One region of the Amycolatopsis sp. NPDC005003 genome, then DNA from elsewhere that is predicted to be linked to it. Evidence: riboswitches for the same ligand, from Rfam matches in the RefSeq annotation. Region 1 holds a riboswitch; the other holds the start of a gene.
What was found. A riboswitch is a leader RNA that binds a small molecule or an ion and turns the genes downstream of it on or off. The one in region 1 is predicted to bind S-adenosylhomocysteine.
Positions count from the first base shown of each region.

Region 2: linked by a shared signal. The riboswitch ahead of ahcY (adenosylhomocysteinase) and the one ahead of metH (methionine synthase) in region 1 are both predicted to bind S-adenosylhomocysteine.

Region 1 is NZ_JBSGAI010000044.1:23,497-31,950, reverse strand. It holds gene ACWED2_RS37895 (sugar porter family MFS transporter) at 1-792, shown strand, start outside; gene ACWED2_RS37890 (LLM class F420-dependent oxidoreductase) at 861-1,727, opposite strand; S-adenosyl-L-homocysteine riboswitch at 1,988-2,066, shown strand; gene metH (methionine synthase) at 2,081-5,710, shown strand; gene ACWED2_RS37880 (FAD-dependent monooxygenase) at 5,692-6,843, opposite strand; gene ACWED2_RS37875 (hypothetical protein) at 7,021-8,424, opposite strand.
Region 2 is NZ_JBSGAI010000060.1:20,722-29,175, forward strand. It holds gene ACWED2_RS42695 (sensor histidine kinase) at 1-261, shown strand, start outside; gene ACWED2_RS42700 (roadblock/LC7 domain-containing protein) at 258-695, shown strand; gene ACWED2_RS42705 (DUF742 domain-containing protein) at 788-1,156, shown strand; gene ACWED2_RS42710 (GTP-binding protein) at 1,131-1,757, shown strand; gene ACWED2_RS42715 (styrene monooxygenase/indole monooxygenase family protein) at 1,775-3,001, shown strand; gene ku (non-homologous end joining protein Ku) at 3,097-3,972, shown strand; gene ACWED2_RS42725 (hypothetical protein) at 4,086-4,295, shown strand; gene ACWED2_RS42730 (hypothetical protein) at 4,656-4,811, opposite strand; gene ahcY (adenosylhomocysteinase) at 4,945-6,405, opposite strand; S-adenosyl-L-homocysteine riboswitch at 6,486-6,563, opposite strand; gene ACWED2_RS42740 (N-acetyltransferase family protein) at 6,595-7,077, opposite strand; gene ACWED2_RS42745 (hypothetical protein) at 7,074-7,778, opposite strand; gene ACWED2_RS42750 (AurF N-oxygenase family protein) at 7,835-8,454, opposite strand, start outside.

The DNA of each region.
Region 1 (8,454 bases):
GGCCAGGAGGAAGAGGCCAGGCGGGTGCTGGCCAGCGCGCACGGCAGCACCGTGGACCTCGACGAGGAGATCGCGACCATCCATGAGGTCATCCGGCTCGACACCGAGGAGAAGCCGCGGATCCGCGACCTGTTCTCCGGGTTCGTGCGGCCGATGCTCGTCGTGGCCCTGCTGCTCGCGATCGGCCAGCAGTTCAGCGGCGTCAACGCGATCAACGCCTACTTCCCGACGATGCTCATCGGCCTCGGCTTCGCCACGCAGGCCGCGCTGCTGTCCGGCGTCCTGCTGGGCGTCACGAAGTTCCTGTTCACCGCGTGGGTCGTGTTCGTGGTGGACCGCTGGGGCCGCAAGCCGCTGCTGCTCATCGGCAACGTCATCATGGTGCTGACCCTGGTGGGGGCCGGCCTGGTGGTGCTGAACGTCCACGACACCGGCACGCGCGGCCTGCTGATGCTGGTGATGATGGTGCTCTACCTGGTCGGCTACGAGCTCGGCTGGGGCGCGGTCGTCTGGGTGATGATGTCGGAGGTGTTCCCGCTCAAGTACCGGGCCACCGGCATGGGTGTCAGCAGCGTGGTCCTGTGGGCGGCGACGGGGATCGTGAGCGCGGTGTTCCCGATCATCTCCGACCCGAAGTCCCTCGGCATCGGCGGCTCGATGTTCCTCTTCGCCGGGGTGAACGTGGTGCTGTTCGTGCTGACCAAGTGGCTGGTCCCGGAGACCAAGGGCCGCACGCTGGAGCAGATCGAGCTCGACCTGCGGGCGCGCCAGGGCGTGGCCGCCAAGAGCTGACCCCGGGGGGTCATCGCGGCACCGGAACGGCGGTCTGCCGCGGCTCGTCGTGAGTGGTGAGCCGGGTGTCAACCCGGCTTGCCACTCACGACCCGCAGCCCGAGCTTCCCGGCCAGCCGCCCGATCCAGGCCTCGACCTCGTCCGGCTCGCGGTCGGGCAGGCCGAAGATCGTTTCGGTCACGCCCAGGGAAGCCAGGTGCGCCAGGCGTTCCGGGTCCGGCCGTTCGCCGAGCGCGTAGATCAGCGGGGCGTCTTCGCGGCCTTCGTCGGCCCAGATTCCCTTGAGCAGGGCCACGTGCCCGTCCAGGTCGGTGTCGGCCGGGGTCGTCAGCCAGCCGTCCGCGTGCCGGGCGATCCAGCGGAACGTCTTCTCGGTCGGGCCCGCGCCGAGCACCACCGGGATGTGCGGCTGGACCGGCTTCGGCCACGCCCAGCTCGGCCCGAAGGAGACGAACTCCCCGTCGTAGGCGGCTTCCTCCTGCGTCCACAGTGCACTCATCGCCTCGAGGTACTCGCGCAGCGCGGTGCGGCGGCGGTTCCCGGGCACCCCGTGGTCGGTCAGCTCGTCGACGTTCCAGCCGAAGCCGGCGCCGAGGGTGACGCGGCCACCGGAGAGGTGGTCGAGGCTGGCGATCGTCTTGGCCAGCGTGATCGGGTCGCTCTCGACCGGCAGCGCGACGGCGGTGGACAGCCGGATCCGCTCGGTGACCGCGGCCGCCGTCGCCAAGGCGACCCACGGATCGAGTGTCCGGCTGTAGCGGTCGTCGGGCAGCGACGCGTCCCCGGTGCGCGGGTGCGGTGACTCGCGCTTCACCGGGATGTGGGTGTGTTCGGGGACGTAGAAGGTCGAGAACCCCGCGGCTTCCGCGGCGCGCGCCGCGGCCGCCGGGGTGATCCCCCGGTCGCTGGTGAACAGCACGATTCCGTAGTCCACCCGCGGAGCGTATTAGAACGTGTTTCAGTTTTCAAGCCGACGCGGCGCCACGCTTCGGGATCGGTCGGCTACCCTGGGTAGCCTTGAGGAGTGCTCGATGCCGGGCTGCCAAGCTCGGGACCGGTGGTGGACGGGCCGGCCGGCCGACGGAGGTGCAGGGTGACCTGGATGGTCCATTGTGGACGCACGCTGTCCCACTCAGTGGACGCGACGGCGGGGCGGGATGGCGTCCACCGGCCCGGTTCCGATACCGTGGACCACAGGTCGAGAGGCGCTGCAACGGACCACCGGGTCCGCCACGCTCGGCCGGGAATGACCAACCAAGGGCGCCTCCCGAACGAGGGAGGCTGCCGGTGAACACCCCGCACGAGTCCGAAGCAAGGTTGCGCGAGCTGCTCGGCCGGCGGGTGGCCGTGCTCGACGGCGCCTGGGGCACGATGCTGCAGGGCGCCGGGCTGACCCCGGCCGACTACCGCGGCGACCGCTTCGGCGAGCACACCCACGACGTCACCGGCGACCCCGACCTGCTGAACCTCACCCGCCCGGACGTCATCCTCGACGTCCACCGCCAGTACCTGGCCGCGGGCGCGGACATCACCACGACCAACACCTTCACCGCCACCAGCATCGGCCAGGCCGACTACGGGCTGCAGGCGTACGTCCACGAGATGAACGTCCGCGGCGCGCAGCTGGCCCGCCAGGCCGCCGACGAAGCCGGCGGCAAGTTCGTCGCCGGCTCGATCGGCCCGCTGAACGTCACGCTCAGCCTGTCGCCGAAGGTCGACGACCCGGCGTTCCGCGCGGTCACGTTCGAGCAGGTCAAGGCGGCCTACGCCGAGCAGATCGCCGGGCTCGCCGAGGGCGGCGCCGACCTGCTGCTGATCGAGACGATCTTCGACACGCTGAACTGCAAGGCCGCCATCGCCGCCGCGCGCGAGGTGGCGCCGCACCTGCCGCTGTGGATCTCCGTGACGATCGTCGACCTGAGCGGCCGGACGCTCTCGGGCCAGACCGTCGAGGCGTTCTGGAGCTCGATCGAGCACGCGAAACCGCTGGTCGTCGGGGTGAACTGCTCGCTCGGTGCGGAGGAGATGCGCCCGCACGTCGAGGAGCTCTCGCGGATCGCCGACACCTACGTCGCCTGCCACCCGAACGCCGGCCTGCCCAACGCGTTCGGCGGCTACGACCAGACCCCGGAGGAGACCGCCGGGCTGATCGGCGGGTTCGCCCGCGACGGCCTGGTCAACCTGGTCGGCGGCTGCTGCGGCACGACCCCCGGGCACATCGCGAAGATCGCCGCCGCCGCGAAGGGCCTCAGCCCGCGCGAGGTGCCCGCGCCGCGCACGCACACCCGCTTCAGCGGGCTCGAGCCGTTCGGCATCGGCGCCGACACCGGGTTCGTGATGATCGGCGAGCGCACCAACGTCACCGGCTCCAAGCGGTTCCGGCGGCTCATCGAGTCCGGCGACCACCAGGGTGCCGTCGACGTCGCGCTGGAGCAGGTCCGCGGCGGGGCCAACCTGCTCGACGTCAACATGGACGCCGACCTGCTCGACTCCGAGCAGGCGATGACGACGTTCCTCAACCTGATCGCCACCGAGCCCGAGGTCGCCCGGATCCCGGTGATGGTCGACAGCTCCAAGTGGAGCGTGCTCGAGGCCGGCCTGCGCTGCCTGCAGGGCAAGGGCGTGGTCAACTCGATCAGCCTCAAGGAAGGCGAGGAGCCGTTCCTCGCCCAGGCCCGCACGATCCGGAACTACGGCGCCGGCGTCGTCGTGATGGCGTTCGACGAGCAGGGCCAGGCCGACACCGCCGACCGCAAGGTCGAGATCTGCGCCCGCGCGTACGACCTGCTCACGCAGAAGGCCGGCTTCGCGGGCGAGGACATCATCTTCGACCCGAACGTCCTCGCCGTCGCCACCGGCATCGCCGAGCACAACGGCTACGCGAAGGCGTTCATCGACGCGCTGCCCCGGATCAAGGAGCGCTGCCCCGGCGTCCACATCAGCGGCGGCATCTCGAACCTCTCGTTCTCCTTCCGCGGCAACGACGTGGTCCGCGAGGCGATGCACTCGGCGTTCCTGTTCCACGCCATGCAGGTCGGCCTGGACATGGGCATCGTCAACGCCGGCCAGCTCGCCGTGTACGAGAACATCCCCAAGGACCTCCTCGAGCTGGTCGAGGACGTCCTCTTCGACCGCCGCGAAGACGCCACCGACCGGCTGGTGAGCTTCGCCGAGAACGTCAAGGGCAGCGGCACCAAGCGCGTCGTGGACCTCTCGTGGCGCGAAGGCACGGTCGGCGAACGCCTGTCCCACGCCCTGGTGCACGGCATCGTCGACTACATCGAGGAAGACACCGAAGAGGCGCGGCAGCAGATGGCGCGGCCCCTCGACGTCATCGAGGGCCCGCTGATGGACGGCATGAAGGTCGTCGGCGACCTGTTCGGCTCCGGCAAGATGTTCCTGCCGCAGGTGGTCAAGAGCGCGCGCGTGATGAAGCGGTCCGTCGCCTACCTCGAGCCGTTCATGGAGGCGGAGAAGGAGAAGGCGCGCCAGGAGGGCCGGCTGGCCTCGGCCGGCGGCCAGGGCAAGATCGTGCTCGCCACGGTCAAGGGCGACGTCCACGACATCGGCAAGAACATCGTCGGGGTCGTGCTCGGCTGCAACAACTACGAGGTCATCGACCTCGGCGTGATGGTGCCCGCCGGGAAGATCCTCGACACCGCGGTCACCGAAGGCGCCGACGCCGTCGGGCTGTCCGGGCTGATCACCCCGTCGCTGGACGAGATGGTCGCCGTCGCCACCGAGATGCAGCGGCGCGGCCTCAAGCTGCCGCTGCTGATCGGCGGCGCGACGACGTCCAAGCAGCACACCGCGGTCAAGATCGCGCCCGCCTACGACAACGCGACGGTCCACGTGCTGGACGCCTCCCGCGTGGTGGGCGTGGTGTCCGACCTGCTCGACCCGGACCGCTCGATCGCGCTCGCCGAGAAGAACCGGGCCGACCAGGAGGTGCTGCGCGAGCAGCACGCGAACAAGCAGCGCCGCCCGATGCTCACGCTCGAGCAGGCGCGGCTGAACCGCGAGCAGGTCGTGTTCGCCGACCTGCCGACACCGCTGTTCACCGGCACCCGCGTCGTCGAGCCGTCGATCACCGAGCTACGCGAGATGATCGACTGGCAGTTCCTGTTCCTCGCCTGGCAGCTCAAGGGCAAGTACCCGGCGATCCTGGAGCAGCCGGTCGCCCGCGAGCTGTTCGACGACGCCAACAAGCTGCTCGACCAGATCATCGCCGAAGGCGGCTTCACCGCGAAGGGCGCGTACGCGTTCTGGCCGGCGCACAGCGAGGGCGACGACATCCGGCTCGACGGCGAGTTCGCGCACGTCGGGTTCCCGATGCTGCGCCAGCAGACCGCCAAGCCGGAGGACCGCGCCAACCGCTGCCTCGCCGACTACATCGCCCCGGACGGCGACCACCTGGGCGGCTTCGCGGTCGCGATCCACGGTGCCGAAGATCTCGCCGCCCGCTACGAAGCCGAGCAGGACGACTACCGCGCGATCATGGTGAAGGCACTGGCCGACCGGCTTGCCGAGGCGTTCGCCGAGCACATCCACCTGCGGGCCCGGCGCGACTGGTTCGAGCCGGACGCCGAGCCGGTGCTGGCCGATCTGCACGCGGAGCGCTTCCGCGGCATCCGCCCGGCACTGGGCTACCCGGCCAGCCCGGACCACAGCCAGAAGCGCGAGCTGTTCGAGCTGCTGGAAGCGGACCGGCTCGGCATGGGCCTGACCGAGTCGTTCGCGATGACCCCGGCGGCGAGCGTGTCCGGGCTGATCTTCGCCCACCCGGACTCCCGCTACTTCACCGTCGGCCGGCTCGGCCTCGACCAGATCGAGGACTATGCCCGCCGCAAGGGCGTCGAGGTCGCCGAAGTCGAGCAGTGGCTGCGGCCCAACCTGGCCTACGACCCCGAGGCGTAGTCCGGCAGCTCGATGTCGGTGGCGAACCGGTCGGTCGCCTTGAGCAGCAGGCCGAGCAGGAAGCGGGACTTGAACGTCCAGTCCCGCAGCTTGATCCGCACCCGCGACGGCGGCGCGAGGAACGGGCCCGCGCTGCCGCGCTGCGAGACCTTGGCGTAGCCGCGCATCAGCTCCTCGTAGCGGGCGAACGCGGTCCGGTGGTCGCCGCCGGCCGCGCGGAGTTCCCCCGCGAGCACGTACGCGCCGACGACCGCCAGGCCGGTGCCGAAACCGCCGAGGGTGTTGCCGTAGGCGGCGTCGCCGAGCAGCACGACCCGGCCGCGCGAGTAGTGGTCGATCGTGACGCGGCTGAGCGAGTCGAGGTAGAAGTCGCGGGCCTGCGGGATCCGGGCCATCAGCTCCGGCACCCGCCAGCCGGCGCCCTGGTAGGCGTCCATCAGCAGCTGCCGCTGCTCGGCGGTGTCGGTGCGGTCGTAGCCGAGCTCGGGCGAGGCGAACACGAAGAACGCCGACGCCTTGGGCCCGCCGACGGCGGCCATCCGGCCGGGCTCGTTGTACATCTGCGCTTCGCCGCCGCCGAGCTCTTCACCCAGTTCGGCCAGCGCGTAGTGGTGGCCGAGGTACTGCACGTAGTCGCGTTCCGGGCCGAACACCAGCCGCCGGACGTTCGAGTGGATGCCGTCGGCGCCGACGACGAGGTCGAACCGGCGCGGGCTCGCGTGGGCGAAGGTGACGTCGACGCCGTCCGCGGTCTCGGTCAGCGACGTGATGGTGTCGCCGAAGAGGTGTTCGCAGTCCGTGTGGGCGGACAGGATTTCCGACAGCTCGCCGCGGCGGATTTCGATGTCGCCGCCGGTGAACTCCCCGGGGATCACCGCCTGCGGACGCCCGGCGGCGTCGACGATCGTCTGGTCCTGCCCGCCGGTCCGGCGGCGCAGGACCTCGTCGAGGATGCCCATGCGTTCGAGGACGGCCCGGTGGGTGGGGCCCTTGAAGTCGACGGCCTGGCCGCCGGGCCGCAGCGCCGGGGCGCGTTCGACGACGGTGACGGTGTATCCGTAGCGGGTCAGCCAAGAGGCGAGGGCGGGGCCGGCGATGCTCGCGCCGGAGATCAGGACGGTGCGGTTCTTCATGCCGCCGAGCTTCGCCAGGGCCGCTTACCGGTCCCTGGCGAAGCGCTGACGGTGGCCGCCAGTGATCGTCAGTGCTGGTCGCCGGTGCTCGTCGGCGTTCGGCGGCCGCGGGGGGCGCCCCCCGTTTTCCACGCTACCGGAGGGCACCGACAGTTTTGGATCTTCGCAGGTGGGCGGCTACTCGGTGGCGCCGTTGTTCGTCAGCAGCGTCTGGTACCAGCTGTCGTACGGGTGGTTGGTCGCCGGGTAGTTCGCCAGGGGAGTGGTGGCCTGGCTCGCGGAGTCGAAGTCCCAGCCGCGGACCAGCCGGCCCGCCTGCCGGGCCGAGGTGATGAACGACGATTCCGTCGCGGGCGCGGCGTAGAAGAGCGCGCCCTCCTGGAGTTCGGCGCTGTCGCCCTTCTGGAACTCGTCGAAGGCGACCTGCCGGTAGCGGATCCGGTCACCGGCGATCCGGTCGGTGTCGATACGCAGGGTCTGTGCCGAGGTCGGGCCGTCCGCACCGGTCCACACGAACACGGCACGGCCGGCAGTGCTGGCCACATCCTTGGCGAACCGCGCGTCGGACGTCTTCGCGTTGCCGGTCCACGTCACCGTGGTGCCCGCGAGCGCGCCGTCCCAGGCCCAGTTCTGGCTGTTGTTCTGGCTCTTGTGGATCTCCCGCAGGTGCGTCGCGTCGGTGAAGTCGACGGTCGGCAGGACGCCGTTGTCGTACTGGTGGCTTGCCTGCCAGGTGATCTCGCCGTCGGCGCCGAGCGTGCCGACGTGGTACCAGAGCGTGGCGGCACCTTCCGACTGGTGCACCTCGACGAGGTCGCCGTTGTTGTTGAGGGCGACGGCCGGCGTCTGGCCGTTGTCGTACTTCCCGTGCCGCAGCCAGGTGACCCGCCCGTCGGCGCCGTAGGTGCCGGTCCAGTACCAGAGCCCGCCGGCCCCGGAGTCGTGCACCTCGACGACCTGGCCGCGGCCGTTCAGCGCGACGGCCGGGTGGTAGCCGACGTCCCGCTTGTACTCGGTGCGCGACCCGCCGTCACCGGACAGCAGCGGCAGCACGCGCCCGCGCAGCGCATCGACGTCCGGCTGGGCCGCCGGGTAGTCCTGCGCGCGCAGCAGCCGGCTGCCGAACACCGACTCGAGCTCCTGGTTCAGCGCGGTCAGGTTGCCCGCGGCGAACGAGGGGTTGTCGGTCAGGTCGTCCTTGAGGTCCAGCATGACGACGATCGGCGCGGCGGCCGGGTGCTGCGCGGACCAGGAGTTCACCACGGCCAGCCAGTCGCGGAGGTCGTTCGACGCCGGGTTGCCGCCGCCGTGGTCGACGAGGTTGCCGGGCGAGTCGTGCCCGACGGCGTAGTCGTGCGTCGTCGCGTAGCCGTTGTCGTGCACGTCGAGTTCCAGGAATCGCACGCCGTGGTCGAGCTGGTAGGCGAGGGAGTTCTTGGCGCCGTCGACGTTCCCCGAATAGCTGTTGTGGGTCGCGCGGAACACCGACGCGGGGAACGGCGCGCTCGCGGCGTGGGCCGTTCCGGCCGTCAGTGCGGAGGCGGTGAGTACGGCGGTGGCGAGTGCGGGCAGTCGGCGCATCCTCGGGTCCTCACGTCGGGGAACGGGTGC
Region 2 (8,454 bases), on a different contig from region 1:
AAACCCACCCCGCGGCCGCGTCCGGTCGAGGGCGTCGTCGGCGGGACCACGGCCAACGGCCTGCCGCGCCGCGTGCCCGGCAGCATCCGCGGTGCCGCACCGGAACCGCCGCCGCCACCGCCCCCGCCGGCCGAGGACGCCGGCACCACCGGCCACGAACAGCTGCTGGCCGACCTCGGCGCGTTCGCCGACGGCGAGCAGGCGGCCCTCGCGGAGAACCGCGCCCGCCACGACGAAACGCCCGGAGGAACCGCCCGGTGAGCGCTCCCCACTCGGCCACGGCGAACTTCGCCTGGCTGCTCGACGACTTCGTGCGCAAGGTCCACGGCGTCAGCCACGCGCTGATCATGAGCGTGGACGGCTTCCCGCTCACCGCGTCGGACTCCGTCGGCGAGGCCGAGGCCGAACAGCTCGCCGCGATCGCCAGCGGCCTGCTCTCGCTGGCCGGCAACAGCGCGGCGTTGTTCGGCAAGGGCGCCTGCGAGCAGATCATCATCCGGCTCACCCACGGCTACTTCCTGTTCATGGGCATCGGGTCCGGCGCCGGGCTCGCGGTGCTGACCTCGGGCGAGGCGGACATGAAGGTGGTCGCCTACGAGATGACCCAGTTCATCACCAACGCCGGCCACGCGCTCACCCCCGAGGTGCGCGCCGAACTGCGCCAGGTGCTGACCGCGCGCCGGCCCCGGGGTTGATGGCCGTGCCTCACGATTCTTCCGGGGGTCCGGGTGGCGCCGCCCCCGGCCCGGAGCGGAGCTCCGGTACGCAGCACGAGGATGTGATCCCCATGTCCGAAAAGGACACCGCGTTACCGCGCCGGAGCCGCCGCATCCGCGCGTACGCGCTCACCGGCGGCCGCACCGGCACGCGCCACCAGCTGCTGGTCGAGACGCTGATCTCGGTGCCGCAGTACGACCCCGCGCTGAGCGACACGCTGATGCCCGAGTCGCGCTCGCTCTACGAACGCGCCCGGGTGCGCTGCTCGGTCGCCGAGCTGTCGGTCGGGCTGGACCTGCCGCTGGGCGTGGTGCGGGTGCTGCTCGGCGACCTGGCCTCCCAGGGTGCGGTGTTCGTCCACCCCACGGCGCACGCCTACCACCACGACACCAACGTGCTCGAGAGGATCCTTGATGGGCTCAAGCGGCTCCCCGCCTGAGGGCGATCTGCTGACGATCTCCGCGAAGATCGTCGTCGCCGGGGGATTCGGTGTCGGCAAGACCACCTTCGTCGGTGCGGTGTCGGAGGTGCCGCCGATGAGCAACGAAGCGTGGATGACCGAGGCCGGCGAAGGCATCGACGAGATCCCGCCCGGCGGCAAGTCGACCACCACGGTGGCGATGGACTTCGGGCGGATCACGCTGCGCCCGGACCTGCTGCTGTACCTGTTCGGCACGCCGGGGCAGGCGCGGTTCTGGTTCCTGTGGGACGACCTGAGCCGTGGTGCGCTCGGCGCGGTGGTGCTGGTCGACACCAGCCGGATCGACGAGTCGTTCGCGGCCATCAACTACTTCGAGAACGACTCGGAGCTGCCGTTCGTCGTGGCGGTCAACCAGTTCGAGGGCAAGCCGGTGCACGACCTCGACGAGGTGCGCGACGCGCTCGCGCTCGACCCGGCCGTCCCGCTGGTCACCTGCGACGCCCGCGACCGCGCGTCCGCGATCGCCACCCTGACCGAACTGGTCGGTCACACGCTGTCGCTGGCGGTGCTCTCCGGCCCGGCGGGCCGCGAGTTCGCCGGCAGCGCCCCGCACGCCTGAAAAGGAGAACGAGCTCCATGCGCAAGGTCCTGGTCGTGGGCGCCGGGCAGTCCGGGCTGCAGCTGGCCCTCGGGCTGCAGGCGAAGGACTACGACGTCACCGTGATGTCCGCGCGGACGCCGGAGGAGATCCGGAACGGCCGGGTGATGTCGACGCAGTGCATGTTCCACGACGCGCTGCAGCACGAGCGCGACCTGGGCATCAACCTGTGGGAAGCCGAGACGGTCAACGTCGAGGGGCTCGGCGTCTCGGTGGCCGCGCCGGACGGCGGCCGCGCGCTCGACTGGTTCGCCGAGCTCGACCACCCCGCCCAGTCGGTGGACCAGCGGGTCAAGATGGCCGGCTGGCTGGAGCTGTTCGAGGACCGCGGCGGCAAGCTCGTCATCCACGGCGTGATGACGTCCGAACTGGACGCGCTGTCCCGGCTGTACGACCTGGTGATCATCTCGGCGGGCAAGGGCGAGCTGGTCCAGCTGTTCGACCGGGTGCCCGGGCGGTCGCCGTACACGCGGCCGATGCGCGCCCTTTCCCTGGCCTACGCCCACGGGGTGGGCCGCAGGCCGGAGCACCCGGACAAGCTGGGGGTGCGGTTCAACATCGTCCCCGGTGCCGGCGAGCTGTTCATGATCCCGGCGTACACGCTGAGCGGGAACTGCGACATCCTCTTCTTCGAAGGCGTCCCCGGCGGGCCGCTGGACTGCTTCGACGACCACCCGGGCCCGGACGAGCACTTCCGGCGGCTGCTGGACCTGATGCGGCAGTTCGTGCCGTGGGAGTACGAGCGCTGCCGCGACGCGGAGCTGACCGACGGGAAGGCGACCCTCGCGGGCGGGTACACGCCGGTGGTCCGCCACCCGGTGGGCACGCTGCCGGGCGGGGCGATCGTGCTGGGCATGGCCGACGTCGTCGTGGCCAACGACCCGATCACCGGGCAGGGCTCGAACAACGCGAGCCACTGCGCGGCGACCTACCTCGACGCGATCGTCTCCCACGGTGACCGGCCGTTCGACGCGGCCTGGATGGAAGCGACGTTCGAGCGCTACTGGGAGTACGCCCGGCACGTGACCGAATGGACCAACGCGCTCCTCCTTCCGCCGCCCCCGCACGTGCTCCAGATCCTCGGCGTGGCGGGGCAGAACCCCGCGGTCGCCCGCCGGTTCGCCAACGGATTCACCGACCCGGCGGACTTCCAGCACTGGTTCATGGACCCGGCACTCTGGGAGAAGTACCTGGCAGAGGTCTAGATCGCGATCTCCGCGGACTGTCGCTGGGGGACGATTCGGGCTACGGTTGTCACGTAGCGTGAACGCGACAGTGTGGCGTATCGGAGGTAGTTGGCATGCGGGCGATGTGGAAGGGCTCGGTGTCCTTCGGGCTGGTCAGCATCCCGATCCAGATGTACGCGGCCACCGAGAACAAGAACGTCTCCCTGCGCCAGGTGCACGAGGCCGACGGCGGCCGCATCCAGTACAAGCGGTTCTGCACGATCGACGGCCAGGAAGTGCCGTACGCGGAGATCGCCAAGGGCTACGAGCTGCCCGACGGCGAGATGGTGGTGATCACCGACGCGGAGATGGCCGAGCTGCCGCTGTCCACCCAGCGCACGATCGACGTGCTGGAGTTCGTGCCGCTCGAGTCGATCGACCCGATCCAGTACGACCGGACCTACTACCTGGAGCCGCAGAAGAACGCGGTGAAGCCGTACGTCGTGCTGCGGGACGCGCTGCACAAGTCGAGCCAGGTCGCCATCGCGAAGGTCGCGGTCCGCCAGCGGGAGAGCATGGCGGTGCTGCGCGTGCACGCCGACGTGCTGGTGATGACGACGATGCTGTGGCCGGACGAGGTCCGCGAGCCCGACTTCCCGTTCCTGCGCGACGACCCGCCGCAGATCCGGCCGCAGGAGGTCAGCATGGCCGGGTCGCTGATCGACTCGCTGGCCGAGCCGGTGTTCGAACCGGACAAGTACCACGACCACTACCGCGAGGCCCTCGAAGAGATGATCGAGGCCAAGGTCGCCGGCGACGAGACGACCAAGCCCGCCGCCGTCACCGCCAAGGCCGAGGTCGTCGACCTGATGGCGGCGCTGCAGGCCAGTGTGGACGCCGCGAAGAAGTCGCGTCAGTCCTCTTCGGAGGCGTCCGAAGCGTCCGAAGAGGACGCCAAACCGGCGAAGAAGAAGCCGGCCGCCCGCAAGCGGGCGCCGAAGTCCGCCTGAAACCGCTCGGACGGGTGGTTTTGCCGACACGCCGCCCGGCTACCGTGCCGGCGTGCTTCCCGGTCCTACTTTGGGTGGCACGTAGTCCACGAGCGCGGAAAGGCGGTGCGGACATGGAGTGCGCGTCCTGTGACGCCGGGATCGATCACTGCCACGGCACGCTGGTGGTGCACCCGGAAGGCGGGTTCGCCGAATGCACCGAGCCGGCCTGTGCGGACGGAGACCGCGTGCGCCACGGGCTGATCGTCGACTGCCAGGGCGTGGGCGGCGGGTGCGGTTGCGCCGCCGTGCCGCGGAAGTCGTTGCTGCGCCGAGCTTCCTGAGCCTCCCGCCAGGATCCGTGAAGGCCTTCCCGGCCGGGTTCTCCGCCCGCCGGGGAGGCCTTCGCGGCCTTCGAACCCGTCCAGGTGATCACACGATCGTGTATGCAGCTGTGTACAGCGGCTTGGCGATGTGCTAACACTAACGGGGTCCTTCGGCTCTCCCTCCCCCTCGGAGCCGGAGGACCCTTTTCTTCTTGCCGGCGTTCTCCGTTCACGTGACCCGAAAATCCGTCAGTGTGTTTTTCACCGGCGAAATTCCGGCGGAATCGGGCTCGCGGCGATTCATGGTGCAGACGGCCGAACGGCCTGGCGCGGTCGGCAATGCAGCCGACCCGCCAGGCCGTTGGCGAGGTCTCGGGATCAGTACCAGTGCGCCCGGCCACCGATCCGGCGGCCCGTGCCGCCCAGGATGGCCAGTGCCACGCCGGCCACCGCGAGAATGATACCGATGGTGTACAGCACCGGGATGCCCACGATGAACCCGATGACGAGGAGAATCACACCGAGAATGATCACTTGACACACTCCTTCGCATGAGACCCGGCCCGGCTCCGTGCCGTCCGGGCGGATGCGCTCTCGCCGGGAGGATGGCCAGTTTCCCGATAAACCAAACTACGGCGAATGGAGCAATCTCGGAGCAAACCCCGGATCAGTACCGATAGTGATCGAGCTTGTACGGACCCTCGACGTCGACGCCGATGTACTCGGCCTGCGCCTTCGTGAGCTTGGTGAGCTTCACCCCGAGCGCGTCCAGGTGCAGGCGGGCGACCTTTTCGTCGAGGTGCTTCGGCAGCCGGTGGACGTCCGTGGCGTACTCGCCGGGCTTGGTGAACAGCTCGATCTGCGCGATGGCCTGGTTGGTGAACGAGTTGGACATCACGAACGACGGGTGGCCGGTCGCGTTGCCGAGGTTCATCAGGCGGCCCTCGGAGAGCACGATGATCGCGTGGCCGTCCGGGAACGTCCACTCGTGCACCTGCGGCTTGATCTCCTTCTTCACGATCCCGGGCAGCTTGGCCAGCCCGGCCATGTCGATCTCGTTGTCGAAGTGCCCGACGTTCGCGACGATCGCGTTGTGCTTCATCCGGCTCATCTGGTCCGCCGAGATGATGCCGAAGTTGCCGGTGGTGGTGATGAAGATGTCACCGTGGGCCACCACGTCGTCGAGGTCGACCACGTCGAGCCCGTCCATCGCCGCCTGCAGCGCGCAGATCGGGTCGATCTCGGTGACGGAGACCCGGGCGCCCTGCCCGCGCAGCGCCTCGACCGCGCCCTTGCCGACGTCGCCGTAGCCGCAGACGACCACGCGCTTGCCGCCGATCATCACGTCGGTGGCCCGGTTCAGGCCGTCCACAAGGGAGTGCCGGATGCCGTACTTGTTGTCGAACTTGGACTTCGTGACGGAGTCGTTGACGTTCATCGCGGGGAAGAGCAGCTCGCCGTCCTTGGCGAGCTTGTAGAGCCGCTTGACGCCGTTGGTGGTCTCCTCCGTGACGCCGCGGATCTCCTTGGCCATCCGGGTGAAGCGGCCGGCGTCGGCGGCGAGGCTCGCGCGCAGCGTCTCCAGGATGATCCCGTACTCCTCGGGGTCCTCTTCGGACGGCTGCGGCACCGCGCCCGCCGCCTCGAACTCGACTCCCTTGTGGACGAGCAGGGTGGCGTCGCCGCCGTCGTCGAGGATCATGTTCGGGGCCTCGCCGCCGGGGAAGGCGAAGAGCTGGTCGGTACACCACCAGTACTCTTCGAGCGTCTCGCCCTTCCACGCGAACACCGAGGTGCCGGCCGGCGCGTCGACGGTGCCTTCCGGACCGACGACGACGGCCGCGGCGGCCTCGTCCTGCGTGGAGAAGATGTTGCAGGACACCCAGCGCACCTGCGCGCCGAGCGCCACCAGCGTCTCGATCAGCACGGCGGTCTGCACGGTCATGTGCAGCGACCCCGCGATGCGGGCGCCCTTCAGCGGCTGAGCGGCCGCGTACTCGCGGCGGATGGCCATCAAGCCGGGCATCTCGTGCTCGGCCAGCCGCAGCTGGGTGCGGCCGGCGTCGGCCAGGGACAGGTCGGCCACGGCGAAGTCGAGGCCGCCCGTGGTCTGCAGTTTGTCACTCATTCTTCGGTGCACTCCGGAAATCGTCGACGGAACGCTCGGGAGGCGCGAAGTCCTTGTGGACAACGAAAAGGGCACCTCCCTCGCGGGAGGCGCCCTTGGAGTCGTGGTCTCGGGCCGAGCGTGGCGGAAGGATTTCCGTCGCAGCGCCTCTCGGCCCGGAACCAGGATGGCAAAGCCGCGGCGAGGCTGTCAAGCGAGCGAGCGGGCCATGAGAACGTCGTCGACGTCGGTGCCGTCGAGGTGGAATTCGCCCCGCAGCACGCCTTCGGTGACGAACCCGCACCGCTCGTAGACCCGGCGGGCGCCGGTGTTGGGTCCGAGCACCCGCAGCGTCACCTTGCGGGCGCCCCGGCGGCGCGCCTCGGCCACGGCGGCCTCGACGAGCTGCCGCGCGATGCCGAGCCGCCGGCGGTCCGGGTCGACGGCGAGCCCGTCGATCACCGCCACGTGCCGGTGGGCGGGGATGCCGAACCCCTCGCCGAGGCGGACGTACCCGGCGACCACGCCGTCGTGCTCGGCGACCAGGACGTCCTCGGGCCGCGTGCCGTCGCCGAAGAAAGGGGTGCCGGGCGGCGGCGCGGGAGCGGGGGAGACGTCCGGGGTCCAGGTGCGCTCGTCGAGCTTCGCGAGCGCGGCTTCGTCGTCTTCGCGGGCGGTTCGGATGGTGATCACCGGGCGAGTATCGCCCAGGCCTCTTCGACGAGCCCAGCCATTTCCCGCGGGTCGCGGTTGCCTTCGGAGCTCAGGCTCCGCAACGTCACGGTGAGGTCCGGGCCGACGCGCTGGCAGGTCCGGACGGAGGACCCCTCCGGGTCGGGCGTCGATCCGGCGTTCACCGGGTCGTGGTGCACCAGGCACTGCACGTCCCCGAAGCGCACGAGCTCGTTGCTCGGCGTGGCCAGGCCCAGTGCCTCGGGGTCTTCGTACGGCACCACGAGCCCCGGCGAAGGCGCACGGACCGCGAGCAGCTGGAACGAGCGCCGCAGCCGGTCGTCCTGGTACTGCTGCACGACCGCGCCGGCGCCGCCGTAGGCCGCCGACGCGCGGGCCGCGGTCTCCCGGTCGGCTTTCGTGATCCGGTCGATCATGGCCTGCCCCTTGGCCTTGTCGACCTTCGCGATCGCATCCTGGGCGTGGCCGAGCCCGCCGAGGGTCGCCGGGGCGGTCAGCGGTTCGCCGCTCGGGCCGCCGAGCAGGCTCAGCGCCAGCCACGGCACGCCGACCAGGAGCGCGCCGGCCAGGAGGCCGATCAGGCCGGTCACCGCCGGCCGGGCGAGCGGCGAGCGGCGCGGCACCGGGGTCTGCGTCTGCTGCCCGGGTGCGGGTTCGAGCGGGAAGTCCTGCCACGAGCCTGGCGGGGAATCGGCGGTCACCGGGTCATGGTGGCGCAGTCCGGGCCGGCGCGGAACGGCAATTCGGCATTCGACGTTCAGAGCAGGTGCGCGCGCCGCCAGATGCCTTCCGAGCGGCCGCCGATCAGACCCGTGTCGCGCAGGAACGGCACGATCTTCTCCGCCATCCAGCGGCGCGTCTCGTGGAAGTGCGGGTTCGCCAGCGCCGCGGCGCGGCCTTCGCGCGGGGCGATGCCGACGCTGCGGTAGATCCGCGCGTCGACCATGCTGTCGATCACGCCGAAGGCGACCAGCGCGGTCCGCAGCCGGTGCCGCCGCAGCGCCGTCTTCGACAGCTTCGGCGTCTCGCGCAGCACCTCCTCCTTGGCGAACCGGACGTGCCGGGCCTCCTCGACCACGTGGATGCGGTTGACCGAGCGGATCAGCGGCTGGATGCCGTCGTCGTCCATCATCGACCGCTGGAGCCGGTCGGTGGTCTCCTCCGCGACGAGCACGCTGGCGAACATCGACGGCCCGGCGGCGGTCGCGCCGAACACCTTCGCGGCGCGGTGCACCACCTGCGGGACGCCGTACCGCGGCACGCCGAGCCGCTGCGCGGTGCGGGCGAACATCACCGAGTGCCGGGTCTCGTCGCCGATCTCGGTCATCGCGTACTGCGCGTGCTCGGTGCGCGCGTCGAGGTCGAAGACGTACCGGG